One region of the Streptomyces sp. NPDC048018 genome, then DNA from elsewhere that is predicted to be linked to it. Evidence: riboswitches for the same ligand, from Rfam matches in the RefSeq annotation. Region 1 holds a riboswitch; the other holds the start of a gene.
The links. A riboswitch is a leader RNA that binds a small molecule or an ion and turns the genes downstream of it on or off. The one in region 1 is predicted to bind glycine.
Positions count from the first base shown of each region.

Region 1 (6,257 bases):
CGACGTTGTGGGTGTCCGGGTGGAAATGCCCTCCAACCAGCCGATCGTTCTCCTGCGTGAAGTGGGAGGCGACCGGTACCTCCCCATCTGGATCGGACCGGGTGAGGCGACCGCGATCGCCTTCGCCCAGCAGGGCATGGCCCCGGCCAGGCCGCTGACGCACGACCTGTTCAAGGACGTGCTCGAGGCCGTGGGGCAGGAGCTCACCGAGGTCCGCATCACGGATCTGCGTGACGGGGTCTTCTACGCCGAGCTGGTCTTCGCCAGCGGTGTCGAGGTGAGCGCCCGGCCGTCCGACGCGATAGCGCTGGCGCTGCGCACCGGGTCGCCGATCTACGGCAGTGACGGTGTGCTGGACGACGCGGGGATCGCGATTCCGGACGAGCAGGAGGACGAGGTGGAGAAGTTCCGCGAGTTCCTCGACCAGATCTCCCCGGAGGACTTCGGGACCAGCAACCAGTAGCCGGCGACCGGCGGTCGCCGGGCCGCCCTCGGCCCGGCGGTGACTGGGGGTGCCCTCGAAGCATTCGAGTAGCCTTTCCCCGGATCAGGGCACGGGAAACCACTCTCAGGGTGATTATCACTCGGCGTGCCGAGTGTGGCGATCGTTGACGCACCCCTGGTGACTGCCTACCTTCGTGTGGGCAGGTCAAGGACGGAGGGTCGGCGTGATGAGCAGCGGCGACGGTACGGCAGGGGGCTTCCTGGGGCGTGCTCCCGGGGAGAGTGGTCCGTATCCGCTTCACGGCAGGGTGGGCGACCTCGGAACGGACGCGGCCACGGATGCGGACGTGGACGCCGTCGGCTACCGCGGCCCCACGGCCTGTGCCGCGGCCGGTATCACCTACCGCCAACTGGACTACTGGGCGCGCACCGGTCTCGTCGAGCCGAGTGTGCGGCCCGCGTACGGCTCAGGGACGCAGCGCCTCTACAGCTTCCGTGACGTCGTCGTCCTCAAGATCGTCAAGCGTTTCCTCGACACCGGGGTCGCTCTCCAGAACATCCGGGCCGCCGTGCAGCACCTGCGGGCCCGCGGTTTCCGTGATCTGGAGCGGATGACGCTCATGAGCGACGGCGCGACCGTCTACGAGTGCTCGTCGCCCGACGAGGTCGTCGACCTGCTCCAGGGCGGCCAGGGGGTCTTCGGCATCGCCGTGGGCGTGGTGTGGCGTGACGTCGAGTCGGCGCTGTCGCAGCTGCACGGCGAGCGTGTGGACACCGGCGAGACGCTGATCGGGCACAACCCGGCCGACGAGCTGGCGCGCCGGCGGCGCGACCGGGCGGTCTGAGGCGGGTTCCGCCGGACCGGCCCGGAGCGGCGGCCCCGGGGGAACGGCCTCCCGGGTGCCTCCAGCGCCCGGGGCAGTCCCCCCGGGGCCGGGACACGTGGCCCGGTTCCCGGCCGCGGTGGGCGGCTCGTACCCGAGTGCGGGCCGATTGTCAGTGGCGTAGGGCAGCATCGGACGTGTGAGAGCCGCGCCCACCATCCTGCATCTCGACATGGATGCCTTCTTCGCCGCCGCCGAGCAGGCGTCGAAGCCCAGCCTGCGGGGGAAGCCCGTGGTCGTGGGCGGACTCGGACCGCGCGGAGTGGTCGCCACGGCGTCGTACGAGGCGCGGCGTTTCGGGGTGCACTCGGCGATGCCGATGGCCCAGGCGCGCCGCCTCGCGCCGAACGCGGCGTACCTGGTGCCGCGCTTCGCCTTCTACCGGGCGATCAGCGTGCAGGTGATGGAGCTGCTCGGGCGGCTCTCGCCGCTCGTGGAGCCGCTCAGCCTGGACGAGGCCTTCGTCGACCTGGAGGCCGGCGGAGTGGCCGACGACGGCGCGAGCGCGCGGGCGGCGGGGGAGAGGCTGCGCCGGGACATTCGCGCCACGACCGGGCTGACCGGGTCGGTCGGCCTCGCCGGGTCGAAGATGCTCGCGAAGATCGCCTCCGAGGAGGCCAAGCCGGACGGGCTCGTGCTCATCGAGCCCGGGACGGAGCGGGAGCTGCTCGGGCCGCGTTCGGTGCGGATCATTCCCGGCATCGGCCCGGCGACCGGCGAGCATCTGCGGCGGGCCGGGATCGTGACGGTGACCGACGTGGTGGAAGCGGGCGAGGACGAGCTCGTGCGGATCCTGGGGCGTGCGCACGGGTCCTCCCTCTACCGGATGGCCCTCGGGCACGACGACCGGCCCGTGGTGGCCGAGCGGGACGCCAAGTCGGTGTCCGTCGAGGACACCTTCGACGTGGACCTGCACGACCGGCTGCGGATCCGGCTGGAGGTGGAGCGGCTCGCGGAGCGGTGCGTGGCGCGGCTGCGGGGCTCCGGGCACTCCGGGCGGACGATCGTCCTGAAGGTGCGGCGCTACGACTTCTCGACGCTGACCCGGTCGGAGACGCTGCGGGGGCCGACGGACGACCCGGTGGTGGTGCGGGAGGCCGCGGGACGGCTCCTGGAGCTCGTGGACACGACGGGCGGGGTGCGGCTCCTGGGGGTCGGCGTGAGCGGGCTGACGGACTACACCCAGGAGGACCTGTTCGCCCAGGCGGAGGCGCGGGAGGCGGAGCTCGCGGGGGAGGAGGCCGGCGGCCCGGCCGGCACGGAGGAGACGGCCGCCGCTGCCGCGGCCTCCCCCGTCCCTCCGACGGCCACGGAGAGCACCGGGCGGCGGTGGGCCGCCGGGCACGACGTGCGGCACGCGGAGTACGGGGCCGGGTGGGTGCAGGGCAGCGGGGTCGGGCGGGTGACCGTGCGCTTCGAGGAGCCGACGTCCGCGCCGGGCCGCGTCAGGACCTTCCCGGTCGACGATCCGGACCTGGAGCCGTCGGAGCCGCTGCCGCTGGTCCCCGGAGGGGCCACGGGGGCGGCGGCGTAGACGGACGTCCCGGGGCGGCCCACTGCCGCGGGCCGGCGCCTCCCGCCCGCGGAGCCACGCCACCCGCCGGGCGCCCACCGCCGCACTCCACCCCGCCGAGCCACGCCACCCGCCGGGCGCCCACCGCCGCACTCCACCCCGCCGAGCCGACGGCACCGCGCACGGCCCGTGCCGGCCACCGCCCTCGGCCGCCGGCCGCGCGCCGCTCCGGCCCGGGGGGCCGCACGTCCTGTCTACGCGTCCTCCTGGCCCGCCAGGCGGCCGAAGTCCCTCGGGGAGTCCTGGGGCGGCGGCGGAAGCGCCATGCTGTAGTGGCGGTAGAGCTGCAGCTCCTGCTCGGGGGAGAGGTGGCGGCCCACGCCGAAGTCGGGGGCGTCCTTGATGAGGGCGCGGTCGTACGGGATGCGGAGGGTGTCGTTCACGAAGTCGCTCGGCTCCAGAGGGACGAACGCGTCCCGGCTGAACAGACCGGTGCGCACGGCGGCCCATTCGGGGACTCCCGTGGCGTCGTCCAGGTACACCTCGTCAACGGTGCCGATCTTGTGCCCGTTCCGGTCGAACGCCTTGCGGCCGATCAGGCTGCGCGGATCGATGTCGGTCTGCACGGTCCCTCCAACTGGTCGCAACTGCTCTACAAGCACAACGAAAGTGCACATCTGGGATGTCGGCCACTTGAGCGATGGAAGAGGGAACGGCGCTGGTAGGCTGGCTGTGGCTGTCGACCCCGCGCGGGAGAGTCCTCCGGAGGAAACTCGCGGAGGCGCCGAAGGAGCAAATCCTCCCCGGAATCTCTCAGGCCCCTGTACCGCGCGGACGAGGTCACTCTGGAAAGCAGGGCGGGCGTCGACGGCGATCCGCTCTCACCGACGGTGAAAGCCGGCCCACCGCGAGGCGGGGCCGGTGAAGCTCTCAGGTTTGGATGACAGAGGGGGAGGCCGTCCGGGCACCCGCGCCGTGGTGCCCCTCGCAGGTCGTGACGACCAGGAGGCCCCCGTACATGACCGCCAACCGCACTCCGCTCTCCGAGCTCGAGCAGGGTATTCCCTTCGAGCAGCGGCACATCGGACCCGACGCCGAGGCGCGCGCCAAGATGCTCGCCCAGGTCGGTTACGGCTCCCTCGACGAGCTCACGGCCGCCGCCGTTCCGGACGTCATCAAGAACACCGAGGCCCTGGCGCTTCCGGCGGCCCGCACCGAGGCCGAGGTGCTCGCCGAACTGCGCGCGCTCGCGGACCGCAACCAGGTGCTCGCCCCCATGATCGGGCTCGGCTACTACGGGACCTTCACCCCGCCGGTCATCCTGCGGAACGTCATGGAGAACCCGGCCTGGTACACGGCCTACACGCCGTACCAGCCCGAGATCTCCCAGGGCCGCCTCGAGGCGCTGCTCAACTTCCAGACCATGGTCGCCGACCTGACCGGTCTGCCCACCTCCGGCGCCTCCCTCCTGGACGAGGGCACCGCCGCCGCCGAGGCCATGGCGCTCTCCCGCCGGGTGGGCAAGGTCAAGAACGGTGTCTACCTGATCGACGCCGACGCGCTGCCGCAGACCATCGCCGTCATCGAGACCCGCGCCGAGCCGACCGGGGTCGAGGTCGTCGTCGCCGACCTGAGCGCCGGCATCCCCGCCGAGGTCGCCGAGCGCGGCGTCTTCGGTGTGCTGCTGCAGTACCCGGGTGCCTCCGGTGCCATCCGTGACATCAAGCCGGTCATCGACCAGGCCCACGAGCTCGGTGCCATCGTCACCGTCGCCGCCGACCTGCTCGCCCTGACGCTCCTCGCCTCGCCCGGTTCGCTCGGCGCCGACATCGCCGTCGGCACCACCCAGCGCTTCGGCGTGCCCATGGGCTTCGGCGGTCCCCACGCCGGCTTCATGGCCGTCCAGGACAAGCACGCCCGCTCCCTGCCGGGCCGCCTCGTCGGCGTCTCCGTCGACGCCGACGGCAACAAGGCCTACCGCCTGGCCCTGCAGACCCGCGAGCAGCACATCCGCCGCGAGAAGGCCACCAGCAACATCTGTACCGCTCAGGTGCTGCTCGCCGTCATGGCCGGCATGTACGCCGTCTACCACGGCCCCGAGGGGCTCAAGGGAATCGCGCGGCGCACCCACCGGTACGCCGCCATCCTCGCCGCCGGACTGCGCGCCGGGGGCGTCGAGCTCACCCAGGGCGCCTTCTTCGACACCGTCACCGCCCGCGTCCCGGGCCGTGCCGACGCCGTCGTCGCCGCCGCCCGCGAGGCCGGCGTGAACCTCTACCGCGTCGACGCCGACCACGTGTCCGCCTCCTGCGACGAGACGACCACCCGCGCCCAGCTGGCCGCGGTCTGGTCCGCCTTCGGCGTCGACGCCGACATCGAGGCCCTGGACGCCGTCACCGAGGACGCGCTGCCCGCCGACGCGCTGCGCGACGACGCGTACCTGACCCACCCGGTCTTCCACGCGCACCGCTCCGAGACCTCGATGCTGCGCTACCTGCGCAAGCTGGCCGACCGCGACTACGCGCTCGACCGCGGCATGATCCCGCTCGGCTCCTGCACCATGAAGCTGAACGCGACCACCGAGATGGAGCCGGTGACCTGGCCCGAGTTCGGCCAGATCCACCCGTTCGCCCCGGTCGAGCAGGCGCAGGGCTACCTCACGCTCATCACCGAGCTGGAGGAGCGCCTCGCCGAGGTCACCGGCTACGACAAGGTGTCGATCCAGCCGAACGCCGGCTCCCAGGGCGAGCTGGCCGGTCTGCTCGCCGTCCGCGCCTACCACCGCGCCAACGGCGACCTGCAGCGCACCGTCTGCCTCATCCCGTCCTCCGCGCACGGCACCAACGCCGCGTCCGCGGTGATGGCCGGCATGAGGGTCGTCGTCGTCCGGACGGCGGAGGACGGCGAGGTCGACGTCGAGGACCTGCGCGCCAAGATCGAGCAGTACCGCGACGAGCTCGCCGTGCTGATGATCACCTACCCGTCCACGCACGGCGTGTTCGAGGAGCACGTCGCCGACATCTGCGGGGCGGTGCACGACGCCGGCGGCCAGGTGTACGTCGACGGCGCCAACCTGAACGCGCTGGTCGGCCTCGCCAAGCCGGGTCACTTCGGCGGCGACGTCTCGCACCTGAACCTGCACAAGACCTTCTGCATCCCGCACGGCGGCGGCGGCCCCGGCGTCGGTCCGGTCGCGGTGCGCGAGCACCTCGCCCCCTACCTGCCGAACCACCCGCTGCAGCCGACGGCCGGTCCCGAGACCGGTGTCGGCCCGATCTCGGCCGCTCCGTGGGGCTCCGCGGGCATCCTGCCGATCTCGTGGTCGTACGTGCGCCTGATGGGCGGCGAGGGCCTCAAGCGCGCCACCCAGGTGGCCGTGCTCGCGGCGAACTACATCGCCAAGCGCCTGGAGCCGC
Region 1 covers NZ_JBIDBK010000003.1:1,016,791-1,023,047, reverse strand. The annotation lists gene ACGF1Z_RS15800 (bifunctional nuclease family protein) at 1-463, shown strand, start outside; gene ACGF1Z_RS15795 (MerR family transcriptional regulator) at 672-1,289, shown strand; gene ACGF1Z_RS15790 (DNA polymerase IV) at 1,468-2,862, shown strand; gene ACGF1Z_RS15785 (PRC-barrel domain-containing protein) at 3,096-3,467, opposite strand; glycine riboswitch at 3,582-3,680, shown strand; gene gcvP (aminomethyl-transferring glycine dehydrogenase) at 3,860-6,257, shown strand, end outside.

Region 2 (6,257 bases), on a different contig from region 1:
GATGCGGTGCGCGGTCTTCCGTTATCCGGACGTCGGGAGAGCGTGAGCGGACCATCTCGGCCGCTATTCGACCAGAACGGACATCCGACCCAACTCCTGTCGTGCAGGAGTGAATTGGGGTGACGGGAGGGGGGACAGGGGTGACGGATCCGGGCGTATCAGTACGTGCGGGGCGCGGCCGGCGGATAGCCGTAGCCGGCAGCGGGCGGGGCCGCGGGCGCGGCGTGCGCGTCACGGTCGTAGAAGGGGCGGGCGTGCGCCTGCAGCCACATCGCGACCGGGTCGTACGTGTCGGACATCGCGACCGTGGAGACGGGCAGGCCGTCGGGGACGGCGGTGACGGTGCGGTGCATCATCGCCCGGACGGTCTCGACGGAGGTCGGCGAGGAGTCGTACAGGTCGAGGCCGATGGCCAGGTACGGGGAGCCGAGCGCGGGCTGCACCCAGGCGCGCCGCAGCGAGCGGACGGCCGGGGTGCGGTGGGCGTTCTGCGTGAGCAGGGCGTAGAACTGCGGGATCTCGACGGCGGGCTCGGAGAGCCGCAGGGGTCCGGCGGGCATCCGGCCCAGGCCGGTCGCGATGCGGCGCAGATCGGCCCAGGGGATGCCGACGCCGCCGCCGGGGGCGTGCGGATTGAGCCAGATGCCCCAGCGGTCGGGGTAGAGGGCGCGGGCGATGTCCAGGCCGGAGACGACCTCGTGGGCACGGTTCCAGCCGGAGGCGGAGAGCTCCTGGGCGGAGGTCACGCACGGGGCGTAGCCGTGGCCGTCGACCTCCATGTTCCCGTACTGGGCGTCGGGCGATCCGGGGCCGCCCTGCCACAGGAGCATCCAGACCTCGCCTCCGGTGAGGGCGTGCAGCAGCTCCTCGTAGGCGTCGTGGCGCCCGGGCGCCACCTGGCGCAGCGTGTGCTCGACCGTTCCGGCCGCAGCGGTGCCTGACGCGCTCACCGTGGGTCCCGCCCCTCTTTCGTCACGCGGACTGGATGGCTTGTGCCGGAAGGCCTGCAGGAGGGCCGTCGCGGCTTCTGAATCAGTTCAGCTTAAACAGGGGGACCGTCACACGGCGGCGCGCTGGAAGAAGGGGCGCACCTTCTCCAGCATCCAGTCGGCCACGGGGTCCTGCGCCACGTCGAGCAGGATGAGGTTGACCGGCCAGGCGACCTCGACCCGGCCGAGGGCCCGGCCGAGGGCGTCGAGCGGGACGTTGCGGTCGACGTCGGGGCCGGTGAGCTGGACGCCGACGAACAGGGCGGGTTCGGTGCCCTCGACGCTGGCCAGGGTGCGGCGGGCGGTGGCGATCACGCCGGCCGCCTCGAACTCGGCGGAGGCGGCGGCGAGGAAGTCGACCGGGTCGTCCTGCCAGTCGGGCTCGAAGAGGCGGACGCGGCCGCCGCCGGCGGGCCCGTCGAGAGCGGTGCGGCCGGACCGGCAGAGCTCGGCGACGGCGGGCGGGGGCAGCGGGACGCCGACGGTGCCGCCGGGGTTCACGGCGATGCCGAGCTGCGGGGGCAGGCCGCGGGCGAAGTCGCGGGCGGGGGCGACGGTGTAGGACATGTGCTCGCCGGCGATGGCGAGGAACTGCTGCTCGGAGCTGAAGACGGGCACATAGGGCGAGCCGTCGATCTCCAGGGTGGGCAGGTCGAGCTCGGCGCTGTCGGGCCCGCCGCCGTTGGGCAGCGGCACCCAGACGGGGCTGCGGCCGAGGACCTCGACGAGCCGGCCGCCGGCGGAGGGGTTGCCGAGCGAGGCGGCCAGTACTTCCTCGAGCTCGTTGCCCGGCCACGTCACGTTCACGGTTCTTCGTCCCCTTCCCGGCACTCGGTGCGGTCAGCACCTTAACGGCGGCTCGACGCCTCCGTGACCGAAAAGGACGCGTGAAGGGGTGGGAGTGGTTCAGGACACGTCACGGAAGCCGATCCTCCGCAGGGTGTCGGCGGCGTCGCGGTCGAGCAGGGTGACCGAGGCGCAGCCCGGCGGCAGGGCGCCGGCCTCGGCGGTGCGGACCAGGCGGCCGACGGCGCGGCGGTGCCTCGCGAAGGCGTAGCCGGAGACGCCGCGGCCGCGCTCCGCCTGGCCGGCCCGGGCGGTCTCGGGATCGACGTCGAGCAGGATGAGGTGCAGGGCGGCGCCACGCCGGCGCGCCTCGCGGGCGAGCCAGCCGCGCACCCAGGACTGGGTGCCGCAGTCGTGCACGACGACGCCGGCGCCGGAGCGCAGGGCGCGCCGGAGGCCCGCGTAGTGGGCGAGGCGGGCCAGCGGGCGGTAGACCGCGTAGGGCAGCAGCCGGGGCAGCCGGGCCTCCCAGCGCTCGCGGGTGTCCTGCGAGTCGATGGCGCGGCCTTCGGCGGCGCGGCCCATGAGGGTCGACTTGCCGGCTCCGGGCAGCCCGGAGACGACCACGACGTCGCCGGCCTCGAAGCTGAGCACGCGGGGGGTGCGTCCGCCGCGCTCGCGGAGGTCCCGCAGCAGCCGCGCGCGGCGCCGGCTGCGGGCCCGGGCCCGGGCTCCGGCGCGCTGGACCGGTATGCCCGCGCTCGTGGCGTAGGCGCCGGTGCGCTGGATCGTCATCGCTCACTCCCCCCGTCGGGTCCTGCGGAGAGACCCTTGCCCACGAAGTGTAAAGAAACGGTAATGAGACGCAAGCGATTTGCCGCGCGGACCCGCCGTGCAATGATGAGCGCGCCAGGCGCTCGCACGAGCGCCCACAACCGCATACCGGCCGCTCGAATCCGCGCGGGAGAGTTCCGGGGCACCCAGTGCGCCGGGCGCCGAAGGAGCAAGCACCTCCCTTGAATCTCTCAGGCCCCGTACCGCGTGGATGAGGCAGATCTGAAAAGCGGGTCGCCCTGTCGCGTCCCCACCCAAGGTGCAAGCCGAGGATGCCCTCGGTGAACCTCTCAGGTTCCATGACAGATGGGGAGGATCGTCCTCACCGTCATGCACGTCGTGCCCTGCACGCCCTGGGACCCGGGAGCCACCCCATGAGCACTGCCCCCCGCCTGACCGCCCTCGATGCGCTGCATCGTTCGCTGGGCGCGACCATGACCGACTTCGCGGGCTGGGACATGCCGCTGCGCTACGCCAGCGAGCGCGACGAGCACAACGCCGTACGCACCAGGGCCGGCCTCTTCGACCTCTCCCACATGGGCGAGATCACGGTCACGGGCCCGCAGGCCGTGGACCTCCTGGACTACGCCCTGGTCGGCAACATCTCCACCGTGGGCAACGGCCGCGCCCGCTACACGATGATCTGCCGGGAGGACGGCGGCATCCTCGACGACCTGATCGTGTACCGCCTCGGCGAGACCGAGTTCATGGTCGTCGCCAACGCCTCCAACGCGCAGGTCGTCCTCGACGCCCTCACCGAGCGCGCGGCCGGCTTCGACGCCGAGGTCCGCGACGACCGCGACGCGTACGCGCTGATCGCCGTGCAGGGCCCGGAGTCCCCCGGCATCCTGAAGGCCGTCACCGACGCCGACCTGGACGGCCTCAAGTACTACGCGGGCCTGCCCGGCACGGTCGCCGGTGTGCCCGCGCTGATCGCGCGCACCGGCTACACCGGCGAGGACGGCTTCGAGCTGTTCCTGAAGCCGGAGCACGCCGAGGGCGTGTGGCGGGCGCTGACCGAGGCGGGCCAGGACGTCGGCCTGATCCCCTGCGGCCTGTCCTGCCGCGACACGCTCCGCCTGGAGGCGGGCATGCCGCTGTACGGCCACGAGCTGACCACGGCGCTGACCCCCTTCGACGCGGGCCTGGGCCGGGTCGTGAAGTTCGAGAAGACCACGAACGAGGGCCGTTTCGTGGGCCGTGAGGCGCTGGAGAAGGCCGCCGAGCGCGCCGAGTCCGCCCCGCCGCGCAAGCTGGTCGGCCTGGTCGCCGAGGGCCGCCGGGTGCCGCGCGCCGGCATGTCCGTCGTCGCGAACGGCGAGGTCGTCGGCGAGATCACCTCCGGCGCCCCGTCCCCGACCCTGGGCAAGCCGATCGCCATGGCCTACGTGGACGCCGCCTTCGCCGCGCCCGGCTCCGAGGGCGTCGGCGTCGACATCCGCGGCGCGCACGAGCCGTACGAGGTCGTGGCGCTGCCGTTCTACAAGCGCCAGAAGTGATCATGGGGCGCGAGCCCCGTCGGCGCCGGACGTGACGCATTCGTCTCAGGACACGTCTCATCCCGTAAGACCCCCGTACATCAGCACTCCCCCGATCCAGGAGAATCAGCTCATGAGCAACCCCCAGCAGCTGCGTTACAGCAAGGAGCACGAGTGGCTGTCGGCCGTCGAGGACGGCGTCGCCACGGTCGGCATCACCGAGCACGCGGCCAACGCCCTCGGCGACATCGTGTACGTCCAGCTCCCCGAGGTCGGCGCCACCGTCACCGCGGGCGAGGACTGCGGCGAGCTGGAGTCCACCAAGTCGGTCAGCGAGCTGTACTCCCCGGTCACCGGTGAGGTCGTCGCGGCGAACCAGGACGTCGTGGACGACCCGGCGCTGGTGAACACCGCCCCGTTCGAGGGTGGCTGGCTGTTCAAGGTGCGCATCACGGACGAGCCGGGCGACCTGCTCTCCGCCGACGAGTACACCGCCTTCACCGCCGGCTAACCGAGACCCCCTAGGGATCGATTCATGTCGCTTCTGAACACCCCTCTCCACGAGCTGGACCCCGACGTCGCCGCCGCCGTCGACGCCGAGCTCCGCCGCCAGCAGTCCACCCTCGAGATGATCGCCTCGGAGAACTTCGCTCCGGTCGCGGTCATGGAGGCCCAGGGCTCGGTCCTCACCAACAAGTACGCCGAGGGCTACCCGGGCCGCCGCTACTACGGCGGCTGTGAGCACGTCGACGTGGCCGAGCAGATCGCGATCGACCGGATCAAGGACCTGTTCGGCGCCGAGTACGCCAACGTGCAGCCGCACTCCGGTGCCTCCGCCAACCAGGCCGCCCTGTTCGCGATCGCCCAGCCCGGCGACACGATCCTCGGCCTCGACCTGGCGCACGGCGGCCACCTCACCCACGGCATGCGGCTGAACTTCTCCGGCAAGCAGTTCAACGTGGTCGCGTACCACGTGGACGAGGCCGGTCTGGTCGACATGGCCGAGGTCGAGCGCCTCGCCAAGGAGCACCGCCCGAAGGTGATCATCGCGGGCTGGTCCGCCTACCCGCGCCAGCTGGACTTCGCCGAGTTCCGCCGGATCGCCGACGAGGTCGAGGCCTACCTGTGGGTCGACATGGCCCACTTCGCGGGCCTGGTCGCGGCGGGTCTGCACCCGAACCCGGTCGAGTACGCGGACGTGGTGACCTCCACCACGCACAAGACGCTCGGCGGCCCGCGCGGCGGCATCATCCTGGCGAAGAAGGAGTTCGCCAAGAAGCTGAACTCCTCGGTCTTCCCCGGCTTCCAGGGCGGCCCGCTGGAGCACGTGATCGCGGCCAAGGCCGTCTCCTTCAAGGTCGCGGCCTCGGAGGAGTTCAAGGAGCGCCAGGAGCGCACCCTGGAGGGCGCGAGGATCATCGCCGAGCGCCTGGTCCAGGACGACGTCACGCAGCACGGCGTCTCGGTCCTGTCCGGCGGCACCGACGTGCACCTGCTCCTCGTCGACCTGCGGAACTCGGAGCTCGACGGCCAGCAGGCCGAGGACCGGCTCCACGAAGTGGGCATCACGGTCAACCGGAACGCCGTTCCGAACGACCCGCGCCCGCCGATGGTCACCTCCGGCCTGCGCATCGGCACGCCGGCCCTCGCCACCCGCGGCTTCAAGGCCGAGGACTTCCGCGAGGTCGCCGACGTCATCGCCGAGACGCTGAAGCCCGGCTTCGACGCCGAGGCCCTGAAGGCCCGGGTGACGGCTCTCGCCGACAAGCACCCGCTGTACCCCGGCCTGAAGTAATTTCGTACGCTTTAGTTCCAGCGCTCGTTCGTACGAAAACTCCGGGGCACCGCGCACACTGGACAGTGGGCGCGGTGCCCCACCCCTTTGCCGCCCGTCCCGCTCTTCCTGCTGTTCTGCACCACCCCGGCAGACAACGGCGTCTAGCCCCCACAAGGAGTCCCCGTGGCCATCTCGGTCTTCGACCTGTTCTCGATCGGCATCGGCCCGTCGAGCTCCCACACGGTGGGCCCGATGCGCGCGGCCCGCATGTTCGCCCGCCGCCTGAAGAACGAGGGGCTGCTCGCCCACACGGCGGCCATACGGGCGGAGCTGTACGGCTCGCTCGGCGCGACCGGCCACGGCCACGGCACCCCGAAGGCGGTGCTGCTCGGC
Region 2 covers NZ_JBIDBK010000006.1:320,428-326,684, reverse strand. The annotation lists gene ACGF1Z_RS24665 (enhanced serine sensitivity protein SseB C-terminal domain-containing protein) at 159-950, opposite strand; gene ACGF1Z_RS24660 (enhanced serine sensitivity protein SseB) at 1,059-1,796, opposite strand; gene ACGF1Z_RS24655 (AAA family ATPase) at 1,896-2,570, opposite strand; glycine riboswitch at 2,727-2,825, shown strand; gene gcvT (glycine cleavage system aminomethyltransferase GcvT) at 2,984-4,108, shown strand; gene gcvH (glycine cleavage system protein GcvH) at 4,221-4,598, shown strand; gene glyA (serine hydroxymethyltransferase) at 4,623-5,882, shown strand; gene ACGF1Z_RS24635 (L-serine ammonia-lyase) at 6,048-6,257, shown strand, end outside.
Region 2: linked by a shared signal. The riboswitch ahead of gcvT (glycine cleavage system aminomethyltransferase GcvT) and the one ahead of gcvP (aminomethyl-transferring glycine dehydrogenase) in region 1 are both predicted to bind glycine.